4 regions of the Microbacterium sp. No. 7 genome follow, and region 1 is predicted to be linked to each of the others. Evidence: predicted binding sites of a transcription regulator. Region 1 holds the regulator's gene; each other region holds the start of a gene.
What was found. The regulator HrcA, encoded in region 1, represses chaperone genes, less so after heat shock. The targets are predictions, from matches to a motif close to TTNGCACTCGNNNNNNNCGAGTGCNAA.
Positions count from the first base shown of each region.

Region 2: a site for HrcA is predicted at 1,798-1,824, ahead of AOA12_RS17405 (Hsp20/alpha crystallin family protein). Genes of this name have one in related genera too.
Region 3: a site for HrcA is predicted at 2,962-2,988, ahead of groES (co-chaperone GroES). Genes of this name have one in related genera too.
Region 4: a site for HrcA is predicted at 1,221-1,247, ahead of groL (chaperonin GroEL). Genes of this name have one in related genera too.

Region 1 covers NZ_CP012697.1:2,468,230-2,472,525, forward strand. The annotation lists gene AOA12_RS11405 (PhoH family protein) at 1-54, opposite strand, end outside; gene AOA12_RS11410 (HIT domain-containing protein) at 107-454, opposite strand; gene AOA12_RS11415 (16S rRNA (uracil(1498)-N(3))-methyltransferase) at 498-1,292, opposite strand; gene dnaJ (molecular chaperone DnaJ) at 1,300-2,412, opposite strand; gene hrcA (heat-inducible transcriptional repressor HrcA) at 2,455-3,495, opposite strand; gene hemW (radical SAM family heme chaperone HemW) at 3,592-4,296, opposite strand, start outside.
Region 2 covers NZ_CP012697.1:3,741,075-3,745,370, reverse strand. The annotation lists gene AOA12_RS17410 (hypothetical protein) at 655-1,677, opposite strand; gene AOA12_RS17405 (Hsp20/alpha crystallin family protein) at 1,896-2,351, shown strand; partial or broken gene AOA12_RS23675 (ABC transporter ATP-binding protein) at 2,454-3,020, shown strand; gene AOA12_RS23670 (ABC transporter permease) at 3,369-4,103, shown strand; gene AOA12_RS17395 (MarR family winged helix-turn-helix transcriptional regulator) at 4,139-4,296, opposite strand, start outside.
Region 3 covers NZ_CP012697.1:894,919-899,214, reverse strand. The annotation lists gene AOA12_RS04020 (ABC transporter substrate-binding protein) at 1-1,256, opposite strand, end outside; gene rarD (EamA family transporter RarD) at 1,407-2,342, opposite strand; gene groES (co-chaperone GroES) at 2,560-2,856, opposite strand; gene AOA12_RS04005 (class I SAM-dependent methyltransferase) at 3,007-4,182, shown strand.
Region 4 covers NZ_CP012697.1:1,492,173-1,496,468, reverse strand. The annotation lists gene groL (chaperonin GroEL) at 1-1,187, opposite strand, end outside; gene AOA12_RS06805 (LytR C-terminal domain-containing protein) at 1,302-1,904, opposite strand; gene AOA12_RS06800 (DUF3263 domain-containing protein) at 1,914-2,207, opposite strand; gene msrB (peptide-methionine (R)-S-oxide reductase MsrB) at 2,309-2,713, shown strand; gene AOA12_RS06790 (nitroreductase family protein) at 2,713-3,360, shown strand; tRNA gene AOA12_RS06785 (tRNA-Thr) at 3,392-3,464, opposite strand; gene AOA12_RS06780 (DsbA family protein) at 3,536-4,296, opposite strand, start outside.

The sequences.
Region 1 (4,296 bases):
CTCGCGCTCGACGGCGCGGAGGAGGCGGTCCTGCGGTCCCAGCAGCTGGACCATGGCGACGCCGTCGGCGTAGATGCGCACCGACTCACGGTCACCGTTCGAATCGTCAGAAGCCAACGAGCTTGTTCTCCTCGATGTCGCCGAGCACGTGACCGTGCACATGGAAGACGGACTGGCCGGCGCTCGGCCCGTTGTTGAAGATCAGGCGGTACTCGCCGTTCGCGTGCTCGACGGCGATGCGCTTGGCGACCGCGACGACCTCGGCGAGCAGCGCGGGATCGCCCGCGGCCAGCTCGGTGACGTCGCGGTACTGCTCGGTCTTCGGGATCACCAGCACGTGCAGCGGGGCCTGCGGGTTGATGTCGCGGATCGCGAACACGTTCTCGGTCTCGATGAGGATCTCGCCGGGGATCTCGCCCTGCAGGATGCGCGTGAAGATCGAGGGTTCGCTCATGCCTCTAGTCTATGCGGCGGGCACGCCACGGCGTCGAGCGGGATCACCACCGTCCCAGGCGGGCGTTGACGAGCGCGAGGGCGGCGGGGCCGGCCGTCGACGTGCGGAGCACCGTGTCGCCCAGGCGCACGGGCTCGGCGCCCGCCGCCCCGAGCAGGGCGAGCTCCTCGGGCGCGATGCCGCCCTCGGGGCCGACGACCAGCACGATGTCGCGGTCGTCCGCGAGCTCGACCCGCGAGAGCGGAGCGGATGCCGTGGGCTCCAGCAGCAGCACGCGCGCGTCAGCGACGCGCGCCGCGAGGTCTCTCGTCGACGCGGGCGCGGTCACGACGGGCAGCCACGCGCGATGCGCCTGCTTCGCGGCCTCGCGCACGATCGTGCTCCACCGCGCGACGCCCTTGGCGGCCTTCGCGGCGTCCCATCGCGACACGCTGCGCGCGGCCTGCCACGGCACGACCTCGTCGACGCCGAGCTCGGTCGCCGCCTGCACCGCCAGCTCGTCGCGGTCGCCCTTCGCGAGCGCCTGCACGAGCACGAGCCGGGGCGCCGGACGCGGCACCGACGCGGCGTGCGTGATCCGCACGGACACCCGCTTCGGCGCGACGTCGTCGACCTCGCCCGTCAGCCAGGCGCCGGCGCCGTCGCCGACCGTCACGGTCTCGCCCGCGCGCACGCGCCGCACGACCGCCGCGTGGTGCGCCTCGGCGCCGGTCAGCACGACGCGGTCGCCCGGAGCGGCGCCGGCGAGCGCGCCGCTCGGCGCGGTCCCGGCGTCCTCCGCGAGCGAGGCGTCCGCGCGGTCGAGCGTCGCGTCCTCGGCGAGGAAGTGCAGTGCCATCGGCGGATCAGGCGCCGCGGAAGCGATCGCGCAGCTTCGAGAACAGCCCCTGCTGGAACTGCGCGACCCGCGGCTCGGGCGCCTTCATCCGGCCGGCCAGCTCCTCGACGAGCGCGCGCGACCGGCCGTCGAGACGCGTGGGCGTCACCACCTGGACGCCGACGCGCAGGTCGCCGCGGTGCGTGCCCCGCAGCGGCGTGATGCCGCGGCCCTTGATCGTGAGCACGTCGCCGCTCTGCACCCCGGCGCGGATCTCCAGCTCGACGGGGCCGTCGAGGGCCTCGATCGTCGTCGTGGTCCCGAGGATCGCGTCGGGCATCGACACCTCGAGGGTCGCGAGCACGTCGTCGCCGTCGCGGCTGAAGACCTCGTGCGTGGCGACGGAGATCTCCAGGTACAGGTCGCCGTTGGGGCCGCCGGCGGGGCCGACCTCGCCCGATCCCGGCATCTGCAGGCGCAGCCCCGTCTCGACGCCGGCCGGGATGTCGACCGAGACGGTGCGGCGGGCGCGCACGCGCCCCTGCCCGGCGCACGACGTGCACGGGTAGGGCAGCGTCGTGCCGTAGCCCTGGCACGCCGTGCACGGCTGCGACGTGACGACGTTGCCCAGGAGGCTCCGCACGGTGCGCTGCACGTGGCCCGCGCCGCGGCAGATGTCGCACGTCGCGGGGTGCGTGCCGGGCTGCGTGCACTCGCCCTGGCACGTCTCGCACACGACGGCCGTGTCGACCTCGATGTCGCGGTGCGTGCCGAACACGACCTCGGACAGGTCGAGGGTCACGCGCACGAGCGCGTCCTGCCCGCGCTCCCGGCGCGAGCGGGGGCGTGCGCCGCCGCGGCCGCCCGCCGCCGCGCCGAAGAAGGCCTCGAAGACGTCGCCGAACCCGCCGAAGCCTCCGCCGCCGAACGGGCTCGAGTCGCCGCCGAGGTCGTAGCGCTGGCGCTGCTCGGGGTCGCTGAGCACGTCGTAGGCGTGCGTCACGAGCTTGAAGCGCTCCGCGGCGTCCTCCCCGGGGTTCACGTCGGGGTGCAGCTCGCGCGCGAGCCGCCGGTACGCCTTCTTGATCTCGTCGGGCGTCGCGTCGCGCGACACGCCGAGCACCTCGTAATGATCTGCCACGTTCGCCTTCCCTGTGCCCCGGCCCGGGGCACGTCACGTCGTCTAGCGGGCGCGCTCGTCGTCGTCGAGCAGCCGTCCCAGGTAGTGCGCGACGGCACGCACCGCCGCGAGGTTCGTCGGATAGTCCATGCGCGTGGGGCCGAGCACGCCCACGCGGGCGCGGGACGCCGTCGCCTCGTAGTCGCTCACCACGACCGAGGCCTCGGAGAGGCCGAACGGCTCGTTCTCGCGCCCGATGCTCGCGGCGAGGCCCTGCTCGTCGGCGACCATCTCGCTCATGAGGCGCAGCAGGGTCACCTGCTCCTCGATGGCCTCCAGCAGCGGGTAGATGCTGCCGCGGAAGTCGGACTCGAGGCGGGCGAGCGAGGCGCTGCCCGCCATCACGAGCCGGTCCTGCCGGAACTCCGCGAGCTCCTCGCCCACCGTGCGGGCGACGGCGCGCACGGCGTCGTCGATGCGGCCGGCCGGCGCGGGCTCGGCGACGAGCAGCTCGGCGATCGCGTGCGCGGCGTCGGCGACGCTGCGGCCGGTCACGAGCGCCGCCATGGCGCGCTTGACCGCGGCCGTCTCGTCGTCATCGAGCTCGTCGCGCAGCAGCATCATCCGCTGCGAGACCTGCCCCGTGTCGGTCACGACGATCACGACGACGCGGGGACCGCCGAGGCTCACGAACTCCACGTGCGTGACGTGCGCGCGCTCGAACGAGGGGTACTGCACGATCGCCACCTGGCCGGTGAGGCGGTTGAGCGTGCGCACGGTGCGCACGAGCAGGTCGTCGAGGTCGACCGGGTCGGCGAGGAAGGTCTGGATGGCCGAGCGCTGCGCCGTGCTGAGCGGACGCACCTCGGCGAGATGGTCGACGAAGACGCGGTAGCCCTTGTCAGTGGGGATGCGCCCCGACGAGGTGTGCGGGGCGGTGATGAGATCCTCGTCCTCGAGCTGCGCCATGTCGTTGCGGATCGTCGCCGCCGACACGCCGAAGGCGTGGCGCTCGACGATCGACTTGCTGCCGACCGGCTCGCGCGTGTCGACGAAGTCCTGCACGATGGCGCGAAGGACCTGCAGTCCGCGTTCCGAGACCATGACCCTCCTCCGGCGTCTCCGTGCCTGGCACTCTCGAGTGATGACTGCCAATTCTACCGCGCGCGCCGCACCGTCTCCTGTCAGGCGGCGCGGCGGTCAGGCGGTGAGCGTGCGCACGACGGCGTCGGCGAGCAGCCGGCCGCGCAGGGTGAGCACGATGCGGCCGCGCACGGCGGCGGCGCCGTCGACGAGGCCGTCGGCGATGAGCGACGCCACGCCGCGCCGCCCCGTCGCGGTCAGCTCCGAGACCGGCAGCCCCTCGGCGATGCGCGAGCGCAGCAGCACGGTCTCCAGGCGCCGGGCCTCGGCGTCCGGGGTCTCCCGGCCCGCCGCGGGCGACTCGTCCGCCGCGAGCCGCTGCGCGTAGGCGGCGGGGTGCCGCACGTTCCACCAGCGCAGCCCCGCGATGTGGCTGTGCGCGCCGGGGCCGTAGCCCCACCAGTCGGTGCCGCGCCAGTACGCGAGGTTGTGCCGCGACCGCTGCTCCAGGGTGCGCGCCCAGTTCGACACCTCGTACCACGCGAAGCCGGCGCCGCCGAGCAGCGCGTCGGCCAGCTCGTACATATCGGCCTGCAGGTCGTCGTCGGGCGCCGGCACCTCGCCGCGGCGGATCTGGCGCTCGAGCTTCGTGCCCTCCTCCACGATCAGCGCGTAGGCGGAGACGTGGTCGGGGCGCAGCTCGACGGCGGCCTCGAGCGACGCCCGCCAGTCGTCGAGCGTCTCCCCCGGCGCGCCGTAGATCAGGTCGACGCTCACGGCGAGACCCGCTCCCCGCGCCGCCGCGACCGCGCGCGCGACCGC
Region 2 (4,296 bases), 1.3 Mb from region 1:
GGCCACGAGTGCCCACGTTTCGTGGGTTGGGCAGGTTGTGGGCGGGCGTGGTCGGGTGCGGATGGGTGAGGCGGCCACGAGTGCCCACTGTTTCGGCGGGGCGGCGTGCGGCCTCGGCGGGGTGGCGCCGCGGGATCGTGGGCGCTTGTGGTCGGATGCGGGCGGGTGGGGCGGCGACGAGTGTCCACTTCTCGCGCGGTGGGCGAAGTCGTGGGCGCTTGTGGGTGGATGCGGGTGCCTGAAGCGGCGACGAGTGTCCACTGTTTCGGCGGCGCGGCGTGCGGCTTCGGCGGGGTGACGCCGCAGGATCGTGGGCAGTTGTGGTCGGATGCGGGCGGGTAAGGCGGCCACGAGTGTCCGCTTCTCGTGGGGTGGGCGAAGCCGTGGGCGCTTGTGGTCGGGTGCGGGCGCGCGAGGCGGCGACGAGTGTCCATAGGCTTGCGGCCTGGGATCGTGGGCGCTTGTGGTCGGATGCGGGTGCCCGAGGCGGCTACGAGTGTCCGCTTCTCGTGGGGTGGGCGACGTCGTGGGCGCTTGTGGTCGGATGTCGGCGCGCGAAGCGGCCACGAGTGTCCACTGTTTCAGCGGGACGGCGCGGGCGGTGCCGAGCGGCGCCGAGCCGGGCCGGGCCGGGCCGCGCGGCCGCGCGGGCGGTCAGGGGCGCCAGCCGCGGCGGAGCAGGACGGCGCGGAGGATCTCGGGGGCGCGCGGGGCGTGGCCGCGGATGTGGGCGCCGGTGAGGCGCACGACCTCCCAGCCGTCGGCGACGTAGGCGGCGTGCTTCTCGATGTCGCGGGACCATTGTGCGCGGCTCGTGCGGTGGTGATCGCCCTCGACCTCGACGATCGTGCGGTGCCGGCGGTGCAGCGCGTCGGCGATGCCGAGCAGCCGACCCGTGGCGTCGTGCACCTCGACGTCGAGCTCGAACGCGGGGAGTCCCGCTCCGACGGCTCCGAGGCGCCAGTCGGTCTCGAGCGGCGACGCGCTTCCCACGCGGATGTGCTCCAGCGCCCCGAGCAGCTTCGTGCGGTGACGCCGCTGCGGGGCCTCCGCCGCTCGGCGCAGCTGCGCGGGAGTGGCGAGCTGGAGTCCGGGCTGACGCCGCCCGCGATCATCGCGGGGCACGTGCACGACGGCATCCCCGAGGCGCACGAGGGCGGGCACGTCGAGCTCGCGGGCCAGGAGCGCCCAGGTCGCCGCGGGCGAGCTGATGCGGAGGCCCGCGTGCACGCGCACGGGCGCGAGCGCGGGCGTCGTCCGGATGCCGCGGACGCCCCGTGCGCGCGGCGACCGCGCCGGCAGGTGCGCGCCGACGTCGATGGGCGCATCGCCTCCGGCGATGCCCTCGCCCGCGAGCTCCTCGCCGTCGAGACGCTCGAGCGGGAGCCCGTGGAGCGCGAGCGCGAAGCGGCCCGTGAAGAAGCAGTGCGGGCGCATCACGGCGGCGTACGCGCGCGCCCGCCGCAGCGCCGCCGCGCGCACCCTGTCGCGATGATCGGCGTCGGCCTCCCGGATGCCGGGGAGCCCGGCCTCGGCCGGACGCGTGCGCACGCCGCGGTGCGGCGCCCCGAGGTCGCGGGCGCGCAGCCGCCGTCTGCTGACGCCGGCGTCGAGCGCCGCGGCGCATGTGAAGGCGTCGCCGAGATCGGAGGGGAGCGGGGCGGGAGGAACGGGCATCCCCTCACTGTCCCGGGCCGCGGCGCCGGCCGGAGCGCGGCGGGGACGATCCGTGGACAGTCGGGCGAGATCGTCGCCTGGGGACGAGGAGTCGGGCGCGTGTTCGCCGTGCGCGAAGCGTTGGCACTCTCGGGGTGAGAGTGCTAATCTGAATGCAGTTGAGCCGACATGACTCAACTTTGAGACCTACAAGGAATCCCTGACCGTAAGGAGAGACCATGGCCACGTACGACCCCTTCCGTGAGCTGAACCGTTTCGCTTCGAGCCTGCTCGACGCGCCGCGCGGTCCCCGCCGCATGCCGATGGACCTGTACCGCGACGGCGACCACTACGTGCTGAGCGCCGACCTTCCCGGCATCGACCCGGGCTCGGTCGACATCGACGTCGACGGCCAGCTGCTCACGATCCGCGCCGAGCGCACGCTGCCGGAGGGCGAGGGCGTGAAGTGGATCACGCGCGAGCGCGAGGCCGCGAGCTTCCTGCGCCAGCTCAACCTCGGCCAGGGGATCGACACCGACGGCATCGCCGCGACCTACAGCAACGGCGTGCTCACCGTGACGATCCCCGTGAGCGAGAAGGCCAAGCCCCGCAAGGTCGAGGTCGTCGCCGAGGGCGGCGCCCCCACCATCCGCGCCCACGAGAGCACCGACGGCCCGCAGCCGATCGAGCACTGATCGCCGCGGCCTGCCGGCCCCGCCCGAACCGCCCCGCGTCCGCCCGGACCGGGGCGGTTCGCCGTCTGAGGGGTATCGACACCGGCATCCGCGGGGAGAATAATGCGGCGCGTGACGACAACCTCAGCGGCGGTCTCCATCCGCGGGCTGCGCGTGCGACGCGGCCGCCGGCTCGTGTTCGACGGCCTCGACCTCGATCTGCCGGCGGGCCGCATCACGGGCCTGCTCGGGCCGAGCGGCGGCGGCAAGACCACGCTCATGCGCGCGATCGTCGGCGTGCAGAGAACCGCCGGCGGCGCCGTCGCCGTGCTGGGCGAGGAAGCGGGGTCGCCGCCGCTGCGCCGCCGCGTCGCGTACGACACGCAGGGCGCCTCGGTCTACGACGACCTCACCGTGGCGCAGAACCTCGCCTACTTCGCCCGGCTGCTCGGCGCGCCGGCGCGCGAGGTCGATGCCGTCGTCTCCGACGTCGGCCTGACCGGGCACGAGGGGCAGCTCGTCGGCTCGCTCTCGGGAGGCCAGCGCGGGCGCGTGTCGCTCGCCGCCGCGATGCTCGGGCGTCCCGAGCTCGTCGTGCTCGACGAGCCGACCGTCGGCCTCGACCCCGTGCTGCGCGAGAGCCTGTGGGCGCTGTTCCGGCGGCTCGCCGAGCGCGGCGCGACGCTGCTCGTGTCGAGCCACGTCATGGACGAGGCGCTGCGCTGCGACGAGATCGTGCTCGTGCGCGACGGCCGCGTGCTCGCCCAGACCACGCCGCGAGGGCTGCTCGAGTCGACGGGCGCCGGCGACCCCGACACCGCCTTCCTGCGGCTCGTGGATGCCGGGCCGCCCGCCGAGCCCGTCCCTGCCGAGATCGTCGCCGCCGAGCCCGTCGCTGCGGCGGCCGATGCTGCCGCGCCGGATGCCGTGGATCCCGCCGCTGCGGAGCCGGATGCCGCGGTGCCCGCCGCCGCGGGGCCGGAGCGCGGCGCGGCCGGCGCGGCTCCCGCCGGCCGCGACACCGGGGGAGGCGCCGCCATGACCGCGTCGCGCACCCTCGCGACCGCCGGGCGCGTGCTGCGCCAGCTCGGACACGACCACCGCTCGGTCGCGCTCATGCTCGTGGCGCCCAGCCTGCTCGTGGGGCTGTTCGCGTGGCTGTTCGTCGACCAGCCCGGCGTGTTCGACCGGCTCGGCGGCCCGATCCTCGCGCTGTTCCCGTTCGTGGTGATGTTCCTCGTGACGTCGATCACGACGCTCCGCGAGCGGCGTTCGGGCACGCTCGAGCGGCTCATGACGACACCCCTCGGCAAGGCCGAGCTCATCCTCGGCTACGCCCTCGCCTTCGGGGTGATGGCGGCGCTGCAGGCCGTCGTGACCGTCGCGTTCGCGGTGGGCGTGTGCGGGCTGTCGGTGGAGGGGCCGCTGTGGCAGCTGGGGCTCGTCGCCGTGGTCGACGCGGTCCTCGGCACCGCCCTCGGGCTGCTCGCGAGCGCCTTCGCGCGCACGGAGTTCCAGGCGGTGCAGTTCATGCCCGTGCTGGTGATCCCGCAGATCCTGCTCGGCGGGCTGTTCATGCCGCGGCACGACATGCCCGACGCGCTCGCCGCCCTCAGCGACGTGCTGCCGCTGAGCCACGCGATCGACGCCGTCGCCGCCGTCGTGGCGGGCGACGAGGGATGGGACCTGTACGGGCCGCTCGCGATCGTCGCGGCGTTCGCCGTGGCATCCCTCGTGATCGCGTCGCTCACGCTGCGCCGCCGCACGCCGTAGCCCCGCGGGCCGGGCCTCGCAGGACGCCGCGCCGGTCAGGCCTCGCAGTGCTCGGCGGCCTCGCGGAGCTTGGTCGTCAGCGCCTTGAGCTGGGCGAGCTCGTCGTCGGTGAGCACGGCCATGCGGGCCGCGATCGCGCGGCCGTGCGCCGTCGAGACGCGGCGGAACAGCTCGCTGCCGCGCTCGGTCGCGC
Region 3 (4,296 bases), 1.6 Mb from region 1:
ACGGCCTCGGTCGGGTCGCCGACCTCGTCGAACGTGATGGGCCCGGAGAAGCCGTCGTAGTCGGCCACGCCGCCGCCGAGGATGATCTCGGCGCACTCCTCGTACGACGTGCACTTCTCGCCGCTGCCCTCGCCGCCCGAGACCTCACGCAGCTTCGTGATGATGTCGGCCGGGTCGGTCGAGTTCGCCGCGAGGGATGCCAGGGCGAGCAGCACGACCGCGTCGTACGACTCGTTGAGGTACGAGTACTCGGTCAGGCCGGTGCCGTTGCCGCCGTTGGCGGCCCACCAGTCGCTGGCCTCCTTCTGGAACGCCTCGTCAGCCGCGGGACCGGCGGGCGTGGTGCCCTTGGCGCCCTCGAGGCTGAGGCCGGCGGGCCAGCTCGCGTCCTCGCCGAACTGCTTCAGGTTGCCGTCGACGAAGTAGAAGTCGCCGCCGTCGAAGCCGGCGTTGATGAGCGCAGGCGCGATCGTGAAGACCTCGTCGAACGTGATGAGCACGATCGCGTCGGGGTTCGAGGCCATGACGGCCGAGATCTGCGCGTCGAACGTCGTGTCACCGGCGTTGTACGACTGCGACGCGACGACCTTGCCGCCCGTCGACTCGAACACCTCGGTGAAGACCTTGTTGAGGCCCGTGCCGTACGAGTCGTTGAGGTAGATGGTCGCGACGTTGGAGTGACCGTCCTCGGCGACGACGTTGCCGAGCACCTCGCCCTGCAGCAGGTCGTTCGGCGCGGTGCGCCAGTAGAGGTCCTTGTCGTCCCACTCGATGAAGTCGACCGACGTGTTGGCCGGCGAGAAGGTGATGATGCCGGCGGCGACCATGTCGTCGAGGAACAGCTTCGTCACACCCGACGACGCGGCGCCGATGACCGCCGAGACGCCCTCCGAGATGAGGCGGGGGGCCGTGGTCTGCCACGCGTTGTTCGCCGGGTCGCCCGAGTCGCCCCAGACCACGTCGGGGATCGTGAGGCCCGTGGTCTCGCTGACGGCGTTGATGTGCTCGACCGCGAGGCCGACGCCCGCCTCCTCGGGCGGTCCGAGGAACGAGAGAGCACCCGACTGCGGCAGGATCGTGCCGATCTTGAGGGTGAGGTCCCGCGCCTCCACCGGTGCCGATGCGCTCTCGCTGGTCTCGCCGCCTCCGGTGGGCTCGCCCCCGGTGCCGCCGCCGCAGCCGGCGAGGACGAGAGTGCCTGCTCCGACGAGCGCAAGGCCCGCGAGGGTCTTGCGCGAACGTGTCATGACGCTCATGTTGCTCCTTGCTCTGAGTGAACGCGGGATGTCCCACTCGGGTGTGCATCTCCCCCGTGCGTTCAAGCTCATCACAGGTGCGCGTACGGCTGTGTTGCGATGTGTTAACGGTCTGTGACGTGACCAGACCGTTACCTCGGGCGTCCGCGCTCAGGTCACCGGCGCGATGTCGACCGCGGCGCGGCGCGTGCGGCGCGCGTGCACGATCGAGTCGGTCATGAGCACGATCAGCGCGACCCACACGAGGCCGAAGCCGACCCACCGCTCGACGGGCATGGGCTCGTGCAGCAGGAACACGCCCGTGAGGAACTGCATGATCGGGCCCACGAACTGCAGCATCCCGATCGTGACGAGCGAGGCGCGTCGTGCGGCCGCGGCGAACAGCAGCAGCGGGGTCGCGGTGACGATGCCGGCGAGCAGCAGCAGGATCGTGTGCGTCGTGCCTGCCTGCCCCAGGGTGATGCCGGTCGTCGCGGCCACCGCGATGAGCTGCACGATGGCGAGGGGCATGAGCCACAGCGACTCGAGCGTGAGCCCGCTCACGGCGTCCACGCTCGGGCCGATCTGCTTCTTGACGAGACCGTAGAGGCCGAACGAGACGGCGAGCGTCAGCGCGATCCAGGGGAACGAGCCGTAGCCGACGATGATGACGACGATCGCGAGCGCGCTGATGCCGATCGCGACCCACTGCGTCGGGCGCATCTTCTCGTGCAGCACGAGCACGCCCAGCAGCACGGTGAGGATCGGGTTGATGAAGTAGCCCAGGCTGCCCTCGACGACGTGGCCCGTGAGCGAGCCGATGAGGAAGACCTGCCAGTTGACGTAGACGAGCAGGCCCGCCACGATCGTCCACACGACGAGGCGCCTGTTGCGCAGGATCGCCAGGAGCTTGGGCCACGTGCGCGTGACGGTGAGCAGCAGGGCGCACACGACGAGCGAGAACACGACGCGCCACGCGACGACCTCCCACGGGCCGCTGGGCACGAGCGAGATGAAGTAGAGGGGGATGAACCCCCAGAGGAAGTAGGCCCCGAAGGCGTAGACGGCGCCCAGCGTGCGCTCGCGCGCGCTCTCCTCTGGTGTCATGGGTCCAAGCCTAGGACGGTCGTGACGCCGAGGGGCGCGGGCCGGCACGCGGATCGTGCCGTTCTGCGTCGGAAGACTGCCATTGCGGGCACGGGGCGATGACGAAGGGCTGGATGCCGCAGCATCCAGCCCTTCGTCATTGTTCGCTGATCGAGTGCCGCCGCGCAGCGGCGGTGTATCGAGATCAGCCGCACGGTGGCAGCCGACCGGGATCAGGTCAGCGGACCACGACCGCCAGCACGTCGCGCGCCGACAGCACGAGGTACTCGTCGGCGCCGAACTTCACCTCGGTGCCGCCGTACTTGCTGTAGATGACACGGTCGCCCACGGCGACGTCGAGCGGAACGCGGTTGCCGTTGTCGTCGATGCGACCCGGACCGACCGCGACGACCTCGCCCTCCTGGGGCTTCTCCTTCGCGGTGTCAGGGATGACCAGGCCACTGGCCGTGGTCTGCTCGGCCTCGACCTGCTGGATGACGATGCGGTCCTCGAGCGGCTTGATGGAAACCGACACGGTCTACCTCTTTCTTGCTTGGGGGTCTTTCCTGAAGACGCGTCTTGCTAGAAGACTGATTAGCACCCGCACACTGCGAGTGCTAATGCCAGTGTAGGGCGCAGGCTGGCACTCACGCAACGCGAGTGCCAATGCCCGTACGCTGGCACGGTGGACACCGACGAGATCACCGTGCTGCTCAGCCCCGAGGCGCTGCGCCTGATCGACGGGCTCGGCGAGATCGACGGCACGGATGCCGCGGCGCGCGCCGTCTCGCGCCTGCGGGCCGCGGGGCACGGCTCCGACCTCGTGGCGGCCGTCGTGGGGCAGGCACGGCTGCGGCACCGCGCGCGGGCGAAGTTCGGCGATCTCGCCGGGCGCATGCTGTTCACGCGCGCGGGACTGGAGCAGGCGACGCGGCTGGAGATCGCGGCACGGCACGCCGCCCGGTTCCGCGACGCGGGCCTGCGCCGCGTCGCCGACCTGGGCTGCGGCATCGGCGGCGACGCCCTCGGCTTCGCCGGGCTGGGCCTGCAGGTGCTCGCGGTCGACGCCGACGAGGCCACGGCCGCCGTCGCGGCGTTCAACCTCGCGCCGCTGCGGGAGACGGCATCCGTGCGCTGCGCGCTCGCGCAGGACGTCGACCTGTCGAACGTGGACGCCGTGTGGCTCGATCCCGCCCGGCGCGCGGGCGACGAGCGGCTGCGCGCCGACGAGTGGTCGCCGCCGCTGAAGTGGGTGTTCGGCCTGATGGAGCGCCTGCCCGCGGGCGTCAAGCTCGGGCCCGGATTCGACCGCGACCGCATTCCCGCGGGCGTCGAAGCGCAGTGGATCTCGGTGGACGGCTCGACGATCGAGCTCGTGCTGTGGAGCGGCGCGCTCGCCCGCGAGGGCGTCGCCCGCGCGGCGCTCGTCGTGCGCGGCGGCCGCGCGGCCGAGCTGACCGCGGCGGGCGACGCCGACGACGCCGAGGTGCGCGAGCCGGGCACCTACGTGCACGAGCCCGAGGGCGCCGTGATCCGCGCACGCCTGATCGGCGAGGTCGCGCGGCGACTGGATGCCGGCATGCTGGCATCCGGCATCGCCTACCTCACGTCGGACGAGCCCACGGACAGCCCGTTCGTGCAGAGCTTCCGGGTGCGCGAGCAGCTGCCGTTCGACGTCAAGGCCCTCGCCCGCGCGCTGCGCGAGCGGGGCATCGGCACGCTGGAGATCAAGAAGCGCGGCGTCGATGTCGACCCCGCGCAGCTGCGCCGCCGCCTCAAGCTGCAGGGCGCCGGCGCCGCGACGCTCATCCTCACACGGTGCGGCGCCCGCCGGACCGCCCTGCTCTGCGACCGCGTATAGCCCGCGCCCTCTTCCCCTCGCGCCCGCCATCTCTCCCCCTCGCCGAGCCAGTCCCCCCTCGCCCGCGCCCTCTTCCCCCCTCGCGAGTCAATACCCCTCGCCCGCGCCCTCTTC
Region 4 (4,296 bases), 980 kb from region 1:
TCCTCGATGCGGTGCTTGCGCTCCTTGAGCTCGACCTCGGTGGCCGCGCCCGCCTTGATGACGGCAACGCCGCCGGCGAGCTTGGCGAGGCGCTCCTGCAGCTTCTCGCGGTCGTAGTCGCTGTCGGTGTTCTCGATCTCGCGACGGATCTGGGTCACGCGGCCCTCGATCTGCGCGTGGTCGCCGGCACCCTCGACGATGGTCGTCTCGTCCTTGGTGATGATGACCTTGCGAGCGCGGCCGAGCAGGTCGACGGTCGCGTTCTCGAGCTTGAGGCCCACCTCTTCGGTGATGACCTGGCCGCCCGTGAGGATCGCGATGTCCTGCAGCTGGGCCTTGCGGCGGTCGCCGAAGCCGGGAGCCTTGACGGCGGCCGACTTGAAGATGCCGCGGATCTTGTTGAGCACGAGCGTTGCGAGAGCCTCGCCCTCGACGTCCTCCGCGATGATCAGGAGCTCCTTGCCCTCCTGGATCACCTTGTCGACGATCGGGAGCAGGTCCTTGATGTTCGAGATCTTCTGGTTCGCGATGAGGATGTACGGGTCTTCGAAGACCGTCTCCTGACGCTCGGGGTCGGTGACGAAGTAGGGGTTGATGTAGCCCTTGTCGAAGCGCATGCCCTCGGTCAGCTCGAGCTCGGTGCCGAACGTGTTCGACTCCTCGACCGTGACGACGCCCTCCTTGCCGACCTTGTCGATCGCCTCGGCGATCAGCTCGCCGATCGACGTGTCGGCCGCCGAGATCGACGCGGTCGCGGCGATCTCATCCTTCGTCTCGATCTCCTTGGCCGAGGCCAGCAGCTCGTCGGTGATGGCCGCGACGGCCTTCTCGATGCCGCGCTTGAGCGAGATGGGGTCCGCACCGGCCGCGACGTTGCGCAGGCCCTCGCGCACGAGCGCCTGGGCGAGAACGGTCGCGGTGGTCGTGCCGTCGCCGGCGACGTCGTCGGTCTTCTTGGCGACCTCCTTGACGAGCTCGGCGCCGATCTTCTCGTACGGGTCGTCGAGCTCGATCTCCTTGGCGATCGACACACCGTCGTTCGTGATGGTGGGAGCGCCCCACTTCTTCTCGAGCACGACGTTGCGACCGCGCGGGCCCAGGGTCACCTTGACGGCGTCGGCCAGGGTGTTCAGGCCACGCTCAAGGCCGCGACGGGCCTCCTCGTCGAAAGCGATGATCTTTGCCATAAGTGTGTCGTCCCTCCCGGACGTAGGTGAGATTTAGCACTCAGATGAAGCGAGTGCTAAATCATTCTGGCACTCGACCATGCCGAGTGCAAGCCGCGGGAGGGACGAGTCTCGTCACACGGCGGGCTCGGCGCGATCGAGACCGATCACGACGACCAGCTGCCGCTGCAGGCTCTCGTCGAGCTCGGCCGTCGCCTCGTCGTCGAGGGGCTGGTACGCGTCGCTGAGCACGACCTCGGCGCCGCCGATCACCTCGGCGAGCCCGCGGGCGGCCGGAGCCGCCTCCTCATAGGGGTAGAAGACGGTCGTGGTCTCGAAGTCGGTCGCGCTCGCATAGCTCGCCTCGACCATGTCCTCCGCCCACCCCGCCGCGATGATCTGCTCACGCAGGTCGCCCGCCAGTCCGTCGGTGTCGGTCGCGTTGAGGACCATCACGTAGTACGCCGTGTCGACGACCGACTCCTCCGGAGCGGGGGGCGCCGTCGACGGCTGCCCGGTGGGCGACGCCGACGTCGACGCCTGGTCGAAGTCGATCCGCCCGGTCGCGACGAGCGTGCCGAAGACGCCGACGCCGACGAGGACGACCGTCGCCACGGCCGCCCAGAGCACGACGACGCCCGCGCGCAGACGCGGGTTCTCCGCGCGGTGCGCGCCGACGCGTCCGCCACGCGAGGGAACGTCGTCGAAGCGATCGTTCGGCTGGGGGGAAGCGGGCACCAGAGAATGCTACCCGGCAGCGCCTGGGAGTCCGGCTGTTCCGGAGAGCGCTGCGCCCGACCGGTTCCCGACGCCGGCCGCGCGTCCGCGCCGGCGGGAGTCCCGCACGCGGCGCAGCCGGTGCACCAGCACGGGGTCGTACGCGAGGGCGTCGGCGGTCTCGATCAGCCGCCCCAGCACCTGGTAGTAGCGCGCGGGCGTGAGGGACAGCTCGGAGCGCACGGCCTCCTCCTTGCGCGCGGTGTGCCCCGTCCACCGGGACTCGAAGTCCAGGAGGGCGCGGCTGCGTTCGTCGAGGGGCACGTGTCAACGGTAACGAGCGGGCGGCGTTTCGGCCGCCTGCCACGCCACGGCGTCCGGCATCCGGTTGAATAGAGTCTGGAGAGTGTCGAGGAGGTCTCACGATGAGCTATCCCGTCAGCAGATCTGATGAACAGTGGCGCGCCGAGCTCACGCCCGACCAGTACGCCGTGCTGCGCGAGGCGGCGACCGAGCGGCCGTGGACCGGCGAGCTGCTCGACGAGCACCGCGCCGGACTGTACACGTGCGCGGGCTGCGGGGCCGAGCTGTTCCGCAGCGGCACGAAGTTCGACTCCCACTGCGGATGGCCGAGCTTCTACGAGAGCGTGCGCCCCGAGGCCGTCGAGCTGATCGAGGACCGCTCGCTCGGCATGGTGCGCACGGAGGTGCGCTGCGCGGCATGCGGATCGCACCTCGGACACGTCTTCCCCGACGGATTCGGGACCCCCACCGGCGATCGCTACTGCATGAACTCGATCGCCCTGAGCTTCGCCCCCGAGGAACAGTGATGAGCAGCGACACCCTCTCCGTTGCGGCGGCGCCCGCCCCTGCGACGACCCCCGCCACGACAGCGCCCCCCGCCCCCTCACCCGTGCTGGAGGCCGTGCGCACGCGACGCTCGTGGTCGAAGGTGACCGACGAGGCGCCGACGCACGAGGAGCTGCTGGAGCTCGTCGCGGCGGCCGGCCGCGTCGCCGACCACTCGTCGCTGCGTCCGTGGCGCATCATCGAGCTGCGCGGCGACGACCGGCGCACCCTGGGCAGCGCGATCGCGAAGGCCGAGGGCGACAAGTCGCCGTCGTCGAAGCCGCTGCGCGCGCCTCTTCTCATCGCCGTCGTCGCCAGCTACCGCAAGAGCGGCAAGGTGCCGCGCTGGGAGCAGGAGGCGGTCGCGTCGGGCGTGGCGCACACGCTGAGCCTGCTGCTCGACGACGCCGGCTGGGGCGTCATCTGGCGCACGGGCGGCTACACCCGGTCGAAGGCGGTCGCCAAGGCGCACGGGCTGAAGAAGAACGAGGAGCTCCTGGGCTGGCTCTACGTCGGCCGCAAGCCCGCGAACGCGCGACGCGGATACCGCAAGCCCGTCAACGCGAGCGCGTTCGTCAGCCGCATGCCGTCGTCCGGCAAGGACAAGAGGCGCGGCAAGAAGAAGTAGCCGACGGCGCGGGCCACCGGCGCAGAGACGGTGCCGGCTACAGGACTCGAACCTGCAACCCCCGTATTACAAGTACGGTGCGCTACCAATTGCGCCAAGCCGGCAAGGGCTTCAGTCTAGCGAGCCCGTCCGCGCGGCCCGTCACCGGGTCGCTCGCCCGCCGCCGCGCGGCCCGTCACTCCGCGGGGGTCTCCTCGGGCGCGGGCGCCTCCTCCGGCGTGGGGGTCGGGGTGGCCGTCGGCGTCGGGGTGGGCGTGGCCGACTGGTTCTTGTAGAACGCCCCGCTGGCGCTCGTCAGCACGAACTGCGCGAACTCGGCGGGGTCCTCGAGGCGGCCCTCGTACTTCTGGCCGTTGACGATGATCGTGGGCGTGCCGGTGAGGGCGAGGCCGTCGGCACCGGGGATGCCGGCGACGGCGCGCTCGGTCGCGGCCTTCACCCACGACAGGTAGTCGCCCTCCTCGATGCACGCGCGCACCGTCTTCGGGTCGTCGACGCCGGAGGCCTGTGCGAGGTCGGCGAGCTCGACGTCGGAGAAGCCGTCGGAGTCGATCGCGGGCTGGTTCGCGAGCAGCTCGCCGTTGAACGTGAAGAACGTCTCGGGAGCGTGCTGCGCGACGCAGGCCGCGGCCGCCGCGGCGCGCAGCGAGTACTTCGTGCCGTTCGACTTCGCCGTCAGCATCGAGACGGGGTGGTAGCTGAGCGAGACCGCGCCGCTGTCGACCCAGGTCGTCAGCTGCTTGGCGTTGGCCAGCTGCCACTGACGGGCACCCGGCGAGAGGTAGTCGAGGTACACCTGGATCTCGACCTCGGGCGTCTCGGCGGCCGGCGTGGGCTCGACGGGGACCGTCGACTCCTCGCGCGCCAGGTCGGGCGTCGGCGTCACGGGGGCATCCGGCACGGAGACCTGATCGGACACGACCGCGGCGCCGATCG